DNA from 2 places in the Mesorhizobium sp. M2A.F.Ca.ET.043.02.1.1 genome. Region 2 is predicted to be linked to the other one. Evidence: predicted binding sites of a transcription regulator. Region 2 holds the regulator's gene; the other holds the start of a gene.

Region 1 (4,522 bases), 850 kb from region 2:
ATAGGTGATCTCCTCGCCCTTAACGCGGCTGTCGTCCTCGGCGACGATCGCCGCCTTGGCGGAATTGGCAGCGAGCATCGGCGCGATCGCCGCTGCCGCGGCGCCCGAGCCCGCCAGCCTCGTCAGCTGCTCCATGAAGCGGCGCCGGTCGAGCGTCAGATGCGTGTATTCGTCATAGGCGTCGATCATCGCCTGAGTGATGACGGGCTTGGCAACGGGTTCTGTCATGGCTGTCCTCGACGAAGTGCATGTCGCCCAAAATGCGCAGCGGTTTTGGGACAACGACATGCATCAAGCAACAACCCAAAGCGCGACACGGGAATCCATTTTCGACATGGCGCGCTTCAGGCGGGTGATCCGCAAGATAGGGTCGAGAGCTGCAGGGTCCAGTCACGCCGGGGTGACGATCCTGCGAGGGATTCCTGGCGGAGCGGTGCGCCGGGGAGCCAGCCTGATTCATCACATTTTGGTCATTTCCGAAAGGCTTGATGGTGCTGTCACATTGGGACGAGAAATTGCCGGAGCCGCCTTGCCGATACGAATGACGAAAAGGGGAATGCCATGAATGTCCAGGACATCATCAACACCGTTTCCTCGAAAGCCGGCCTCGACGAGCCCACCACCGAGAAGGTCGTCGGCACCATCTTTTCGGTGCTCGAGCACGAGGCGGAAGGCACCAGCGTTTCGTCTTTCTTCGCCCAGATCCCTGGCGCCGACGCGCTGGCCCAGAAATATGACGTGATGGCCGCCGGCGCGGCCAATTCGGGCGGCGGCCTCCTGTCGTCGCTGCAAGGGGCGCTTGGCGGCGTGCTCGGCGAGAAGGCCGGCGCGCTGATCAACGGCATCGCGGCGCTTAAAGCGTCCGGCCTCGACATGGCGCAGATCCAGCAGGCGGGCGAGACCTTAATCAAGCAGGCCGAAGCCGCCGCCGGCCCCGATCTCACCAACCAGGTGCTGGACCAGGTACCCAGCCTGCGGGGCCATCTCGGGCTTTGAAGCCCGACGCGTCCCCTCACTTGGGCAGCGTGTAGGCCATCACATAGTCACCCGGCTTGGTGCCGACCGAGCCGTGGCCGCCGGCGACGATGACGACGAACTGGCGGCCGTCGGCCACCGTGTAGGTCATCGGCGTCGCCTGCCCGCCCGCCGGAAGCCGCGCCTGCCAGAGTTGCCTGCCGGTGGTGAGGTCGTAGGCGCGCAGATAGTCGTCGACCGCAGCGCCCAGGAAGGCGACGCCGCCGGCCGTGATCATCGGCCCGCCGATGCCTGGAACGCCGACCTTGAGTGGCAGCGGCAGCGGCGTCATGTCGTAGACGGTGCCGTTGCGATGCTTGTAGGCGATGTTTCCCGTCTTCAGGTCGACGCCGGCGACATAGCCCCAGGGCGGCGCCTGGCAGGGGATGCCGAGCGGCGACAGGAACGGCCCCATCACCACCGCGTAAGGCGCGCCCTCGTTGCGGTTCAGCCCCTGCTCGCTGCCCTTGGTGTCGCCTGGCGGCGGCACGTCCGCGCGCGGGATGAGCTTGGACGTGAACGCCAGGTAGGTCGGCATGCCGAACATCACCTGCCGCACCGGATCGACCGCGACACCGCCCCAGTTGAAGACGCCGAAATTGCCGGGATAGATCAGCGAACCCTGCAGCGAGGGCGGCGTGTAGCGGCCTTCGTAACGCAGCTTCTTCAACTCGATACGGCAGGCCAGTTGATCGAACAGGGTGATGCCCCACATGTCGGCGCCGGTCAGCGGCTTCTGATTGAAGGAAAGGTCGGACGCCGGCTGTGTCGGCGAGGCATGATCGCCCTCGATCGCGCCGCCGGGCGCCGGCACTTCCTTCACCGGAATGATCGGCTCGCCCGTGCGCCGGTCGAGCACATAGAGGTCGCCCTGCTTGGTCGGCCCGACCAGCGCCGGCACGACGCCGTTCGCCGTCGTGATGTCGACCAGCGACGGCTGCGCCGGCACGTCCATGTCCCACAGATCGTGATGCACGGTCTGCCGCACCCAGCGCAATTGCCCGGTGTTGAGGTCGAGCGCGGTGATCGATGACGAGAATTTCTCGACATTGGCGCTGCGGCCCATGCCGAGCTGGTCCGGCGTCTGGTTGCCGAGCGGCACGTAAAGCAGCCCGAGCTTCTCGTCGGCGCTCGCGGTCGACCACATGTTGGGCGAGTTGTGGGTATAGGTCTGTCCGGCGGGCAGCGGCGTCGTCACATCCGGATTGCCGGAATCCCAGTTCCACAGCAGCGCGCCGGTCTCGACGTCGAAGGCGCGGATGACGCCCGACGGCTCCTCGGTCGAGTAATTGTCGTTGACCGCGCCGCCGACGATGATCTTGCCAGCGACGATCAGCGGCGCCGACGTCGAATAGTAATAGCCCGATTTCGGATAGGGCATGTTGGCCATCAGGTTCAGCGTGCCGCCCTCGGCGAAGGACGGGCACACCTGCCCGTTCGCCGCGTCGAGCGCGATCAGCCTGGCATCGGAGGTCGGCAGGTAGACGCGCTGCGCGCAGGGCTGGCCGGCGGCGATCTTGGCATCGGCATAATAGGACACGCCGCGGCAGGTCTGGTGCTGGCGGTTGTTGTCGAGCTTGATCTTGGGATCGTAGCGCCACTTTTCCTTGCCGCTCGCGGCATCGATGGCGATGGCGAAGTTGTGCGGCGTGCAGATGAAGAGCGCGTCGCCGACCTTCAGCGGCGTCACCTGATAGGTTGTTTCGCCGATATCGTCGGGGCCCTTCACGTCGCCGGTGCGATAGGTCCAGGCCGGCTGCAACTTGGCGACATTGTCGGGCGTGATCTGGTCGAGCGGCGAATAGCGCTGGCCGAACGGCGTGCGGCCGTAGAAATGCCACTCGCCGGCCGGCATGTCGCCGCCGAGATTGGCCGCCGCCGCCACCTTTTCGGTGCCGAGCGTGCCGGCGATGTCGTGCGGATCGGCGGTCATCGAATAACCGGCGACCGCCAACGAAGCGAGCACCGCCAGGATCAGCGGCGCGCGTCCGTCGGGACCGCGCAAGCCGCGCCTTGCCCATGGCGTCAGAAGCCACAGGGCGATGAGCACGATGACGCCGCCGCGCGGACCGAGCTGCCACCAGTCGAAGCCGATTTCCCACACCGCCCAGCACAAAGTGGCGAGCACGAACAGCGCGTAGAGCCAGAGCGAGGTCGACCTGCGCCTGAACAGCAGCCAGGCCGTGATCAGGAACACCAGGCCGGCGATCAGGTAGTACCAACTGCCGCCCAGCGCGACGAGCCAGATGCCGCCGCCGCCGAGAATGAGACCGATGAGGAAGAGGACGAGGGAGGTGATGGTGACAGCCAAGACGGTGCTCCTTCGACTGTTGCGCGCATCAAGCAATTCCAGGAAAAGCGTGAAGCGTCTTTCCGTCCGGAACTGCGTCAAACAAGATAGAGCAGCTTGCGGGGTGCGACAGGCCCCGCCCTGCTGGCAGCTTTCCCCTCACCCGCTCCGGCTGTCAAGTTGGTCCGGGACACGCGAAACTAGAACAAAACGTAGACAGTTCTGGTCTTTCGCTCCCGAATCACTACATTCGGGGCGATGTCGGGCTTTTCCGAAGACATGCCTTTTTTCGATGAACCGAATGCGCGGCCGGCTGCGGCCCCGTCCGGCATAGCCGCGCGCGCCATGGCGGCGCGCAGCGGGCAGAACAGCGCGCCCGATTATCTGAAGGGCCTGAACCCGGAGCAGCGGCTCGCCGTCGAGACGACCGAAGGCTCGGTCCTGGTGCTGGCCGGCGCCGGCACCGGCAAGACGCGCGTGCTCACCACCCGCATCGCCCACATCCTCGCCACAGGCAGGGCCTTCCCGTCGCAGATCCTCGCCGTCACCTTCACCAACAAGGCGGCGCGCGAGATGAAGCAGCGCATCGGCCACCTGATCGGCGAAGGCAATGTCGAGGGCATGCCCTGGCTCGGCACCTTCCATTCTATCGGCGTCAAGCTGTTGCGTCGTCATGCCGAGTTGGCCGGGCTGAAGTCGGATTTCACCATCCTCGACAACGACGACGTGGTGCGGCTGATCAAGCAGCTGATCCAGGCCGAAGGGCTGGACGACAAGCGCTGGCCGGCCAAGACCTTCGCCCAGATGCTCGACAACTGGAAGAACAAGGGCCTCGGCCCCGAAGAGATTCCGGAAGGTGATGCTCGCAGCTTCGGCAACGGCAAGGGCCGCCAGCTCTACAAGGCCTATCAGGAACGGCTGCAGACGCTGAACTCCTGCGACTTCGGCGACCTGCTCTACCACCCGATCCGCATCTTCCGCGCCTATCCGGACGTGCTGAAGGAATACCACCGCAAGTTCAAATACATACTGGTCGACGAGTACCAGGACACCAACACCGCGCAGTACATGTGGCTGCGGCTCTTGGCGCAGCGCCCCAATGTCGGGCGCAGCCCGTCGGCCGAAGGCCGCAAGCCCGACCGGGCGTCGGCCGGTCAGGCCGCCCCCGCGGAGGCCAGCGAGCGAAGCGAGCGCGCGGCCGTGAGCGAAAACAAAGTC
Region 2 (4,522 bases):
CGCCGCCAGCGATGTTCGCGCCGTTGGCGTAGGCGTCATCCCAGTCGACAATGCGGTGTCCCAGCACCGGCCCCTCCAGCGATCGGATCGATTTCGAGTTGTCTTTGTTCGGCATGCCATTCGAAGTCAGGTGACGGCCTCCTTGATCGCATAGCGCGCTTCCTGCCAGGCGCTCGTGCGCAGGATGTCTTCCAGCACCTCGACGGCGGCCCAGACATCCCGGTAGCCGACATAGAGTGGCGTGAAGCCGAAGCGAACGGTCGACGGCGCGCGGAAATCGCCGATCACGCCGCGCTCGATCAAGGCGCGCATCACCTGGTAGCCATGTGGATGGGCGAACGACACCTGGCTGCCGCGCTCGGCGCCGTTGCGCGGGCTTTCTAGCTCAAGACCGAACGCGCCGCATCGAGCTTCGACAAGGCGGATGAACAGATCCGTCAGCGCGACGCTCTTCTCGCGCACGGCCGTCATGTCGACTTCGTCCCAGAGATCCAGCGAACCTTTCAGCGCCCGCATCGACAGCATCGGCTGCGTTCCGCACAGGAATCGCCGGATGCCCGTGCCGGCGGCATAACCCTGCTCGAACGCGAACGGTCGGGCATGGCCCCACCAGCCGCTGAGCGGCTGGCTGATGTCGGGATGATGGCGGGTGGCGGCATAGATGAAGGCAGGCGCGCCCGGTCCGCCATTGAGATATTTGTAGGTGCAGCCGATCGCGAAATCGGCATTCGAGCCGTCGAGATCCACCGGCAGGGCGCCGGCCGTGTGGCAGAGGTCCCAGACGATCAGCGCGCCGGCGTCATGGGCCTTGCGGGTCAGGGCCGCCATATCGCGCAACCGGCCGGACTTGTAATTGACGTGGTTGACCAGGATGACCGCGACACGGTCGTCGATCAGTTCCTCGATCGTCGGCGCATCGACGCCCTCGAGCCGCAGCACCGCGCCGGGCCGCGTTTCGAGGACACCCCTCCGCCATGTAGAGGTCGGTCGGAAAGCTGTCGCCTTCGGCAACGATCACCGAGCGGTCGGGTCGCATCGCGAGCGCCGCATGCAGGACCTTGTAGATGTTGATCGAGGTGGTGTCGCATACGACCGTCTGGCCAGGCGCGGCGCCGATCAGACGCCCGAGCCGGTCGCCCAGCTTGACAGGCATGTCGAACCAGCCGGCGGTGTTCCAGGCACGGATGAGATCCTGCGCCCATTCCTGCTTCGCGGCCGTCTCGATCTCGTTGAAGACATTGATCGAAGCGGCGCCCAGTGAATTGCCATCAAGGTATATCACCCCTTCCGGCAGAACAAAGCGATCGCGCAAGGGGCGCAGCGGGTCCGCGGCGTCCATCGCCACGACCTCGGCAAGATCGGGAATTCCCCTCATGTGCTACCGCCTCCATTTCGACCCAGGCCGCTACATCCCTCCGGCGACCAAGGCGGTTGTCCCATCACCGTCCGCAACCCGGCAAGAACCTTCTGTCCTATGTTAGCTGGTCCATAGACGGCAAAGGCTGAGGATCGGAATCGTCGCCAAGGTTGGCATTTTGAGTTCGTTTCGTTCACGTTACGGTACATGGTTGGGTCAGCTGACTGGATCCCTTCAGCACCTCCGCGACGATGTCGCCTCTCAATTTCAGCATAAGGAGAATTGCAAAATCGAGCGGAATCAATGACACAGCCCAACCGGTGGCGGCCAGGCACCGTCGGATGCAACATTCTTTCGCCCGCCTTAAGAAATTCATTAAACTTTAAACGGTTGCGGAACACAACTGGAACAGATAGTGTTTGTTCTGGGTTTGTTTTTCTGATTCTGGTTTCGGAACCCGTGGGGGCCGCCAATGCTGACGCGCAAACAACATGAACTCCTGATGTTCATCCATGAACGCCTGAAGGAGAGCGGGATCCCTCCATCCTTCGACGAGATGAAGGAAGCGCTCGACCTCGCCTCGAAGTCCGGCATCCATCGGCTGATCACGGCGCTGGAAGAACGCGGCTTCATTCGCCGGCTACCGAACCGGGCGCGCGCGTTGGAAGTCTTGCGCCTGCCCGACTCGATCGCTCCCGGCCTGAACGCCGCGAAGAAATTTTCGCCAAGCGTCATCCAGGGCGGCCAGGGCAATCTAAGTCGAGAGGTCAAGCCGGCAGCGCCCTCACGTACGCCGACACCCAGCAATGATGACGACGCCGCTTCAGCCGTGTCCATTCCGGTGATGGGCCGCATCGCCGCCGGTGTGCCGATCGACGCCATTCAGCACCAGACGCATTCGATCTCGGTCCCGCCGGACATGATCATGGGCGGCGAGCATTATGCGCTGGAGGTCAAGGGCGACTCGATGATCGAGGCCGGCATCTTCGACGGCGACACCGTCATCATCCGAAACGCCAACACGGCGAGCCCGGGCGAGATCGTGGTGGCGCTCGTCGATGATGAGGAAGCGACGCTCAAGCGCTTCCGCCGCAAGGGCGCCTCGATCGCGCTGGAGGCCGCCAACCCGGCCTACGAGACCCGCATCTTCGGGCCGGATCGGGTCAAGGTGCAGGGCAAGCTCGTCGGGCTGATCCGCCGCTACTGATCCGGCTTCGAGGGCTTGGCCCTCTCAGGCTTTTCATAAGGCGGCAGTCCCCTCGCCTCGCGCGTGTATTTGCGCTGCTCGTGCCAGGGCCGATATGGCTTTTCGACCGCATATTGGATGGTTGCTCGCGCGGTTGCCGATTGTGGATCGAAGAAGACGGCGGCGCTGCCGTCACGCGCCAGTTGGCGCTTGGTGACGACAAGCACGCGCTGATCCCAGCAGGGATTGTAGGCCGTCGCATCGTTGATGACGATGAGGTCGGCAAAGCCGCAGGCGGGCCGTGCGCTGTCGCGGTTTTCGGCGAGCGCCACGATCGCGCTGGACGGATGCCGGCCAATGCAGAGGTCGCCGGTGCAATAGAAGGGCGAGCCTGGCGGCAGGTCGACCGGGTCGGCGATATCGAGAGCATCCTTGGCAAATGTCTCCGGCGGTACGATGTCCTCGGCCTTCAGCGCCCGCTTCCAATTGTCGGTGGTGAACTCGTTGGAGCGTTCGCGGTTGACGGCAAGCTCGCCGCCACCGATCGGCATCGCCACGAGATGCGCGTCCTCCGAGATCAGCACATCCGGCGTGCGCACATGCGGGATGGCCAGCAGCGCGGCGAGCGCGAAGGGCACAGCGGCAAGCCTTAGCCAGGTGGTGGCCATGGTCGCGATGACGAGCGCGATTGTCGCCAGCAGCACCGACTGGATCGAGATCAATCCCACGGCATCGACTGGCGAGCGCTCGGAAATCCATGCCGAAATGGAGATCATCGCTGTCAGGCCCTTGCCCATCACATAGAGGAAGGGACCGTCGAAGCCGAACGGCATGGCGAGCGCGCTCAACACGGCGAACGGCATGACAATCAGCGAGACGATCGGCATGACCGCCAGATTGGCCAGCAGGCTGAGCGGCGACACGCGCTGAAAATGCCAGATCGCAAACAGCAATGTCGCGCTGCCGGCGATGAGCGAGGTCACAGCGGCGCCGCCCACGCCAACCGCCAGTTTTCGCGACAGGAACCTCAGGAACGAACGCTTCACCGGCGGCGCGGTCGTTTTGCCCGCGCGATAATCGGCAAAGCCGGCATAGGCGCCGACCAGGGCCGCGGTGGCGGCGAAGGACATCTGGAAGCTCGGGCCGACCACTTCATGTGGCGAGACAAGGATGACGGCAATCGCCGAGATTGCCAGGTTGCGCATCGTCAAAGCCGCGCGGTCGAAGAGCACCGCTACAAGCATAACCGCAAGCATGATGAAGCTTCGCTCGGCCGCCACCACGATGCCGGAGATGACGAGGTAAGCGGCGATCAAGGCCAGCGCGATCGCTGCGGCGTATTTCTTCACCGGGCGGCGGGAGGAGAAATCGGGAAACAGCGCGAAGGCGCCGCGCAGCAGGAACATGATCGTGCCGGCGACCAGCGCCATGTGCAGGCCGGAGATCGAGATGATGTGATAGATGCCGGTCCGTCGCATCGACTCGTTGATCGCTTCCGGAATGCCCGCGCGCACGCCGACGATCAGCGCCGCCGCGATCTCGCCTTCGGAACCGCCAATGCTGCTCCGGATGTGGTCGGCGATCCCTTCGCGCGCGTTTTCCACGGCCGACGCAATGCGCGCTCCGAAGGGTGCCCCCGTTGTCGCCGTCGAAGACGGAGCCAACAGTTTTGGGTCGCCCAGGAAAAAGCCGCTGCCGCCGATGCCGCTAAAGTAGCTGTCGAAGGAAAAATCGTAGCTGTCCGGCCGGACCGGGCCGGTCGGGGGTAGCAGCTTGGCATAGCCGGTCAGCATCGATCCGACGGTCATGCCGGGCGGGATCCTGCGCGCCGACAGCCGAACGCGGTCCGGCGCGTAGCGCAGCGTCGGGTGCTCGGTGGACATGAGATCGATGGTCAGCCGCACACGGCCATTGGCCATCGCTTCGACGGTGACCAGGCGACCGGTCAGCCGGGTCTGGATTTCGGACCCCAGCATCGG

The links. The regulator LexA, encoded in region 2, represses DNA repair genes until DNA is damaged. The targets are predictions, from matches to a motif close to TGTTCNNNNTGTGTTCNG.
Region 1: EJ068_RS03880 (UvrD-helicase domain-containing protein) is a predicted target of LexA. The motif match lies at 3,506-3,523, and genes of this name have one in related genera.

What each region holds. Positions count from the first base shown of each region.
Region 1 is NZ_CP034445.1:809,056-813,577, forward strand. It holds gene EJ068_RS03860 (dienelactone hydrolase family protein) at 1-228, opposite strand, end outside; gene EJ068_RS03865 (hypothetical protein) at 227-565, shown strand; gene EJ068_RS03870 (hypothetical protein) at 562-996, shown strand; gene EJ068_RS03875 (glucose/quinate/shikimate family membrane-bound PQQ-dependent dehydrogenase) at 1,013-3,325, opposite strand; gene EJ068_RS03880 (UvrD-helicase domain-containing protein) at 3,563-4,522, shown strand, end outside.
Region 2 is NZ_CP034445.1:6,657,584-6,662,105, forward strand. It holds gene EJ068_RS32215 (alpha/beta hydrolase) at 1-67, opposite strand, end outside; partial or broken gene kynU (kynureninase) at 127-1,375, opposite strand; gene lexA (transcriptional repressor LexA) at 1,830-2,564, shown strand; gene EJ068_RS32230 (ComEC/Rec2 family competence protein) at 2,558-4,522, opposite strand, start outside.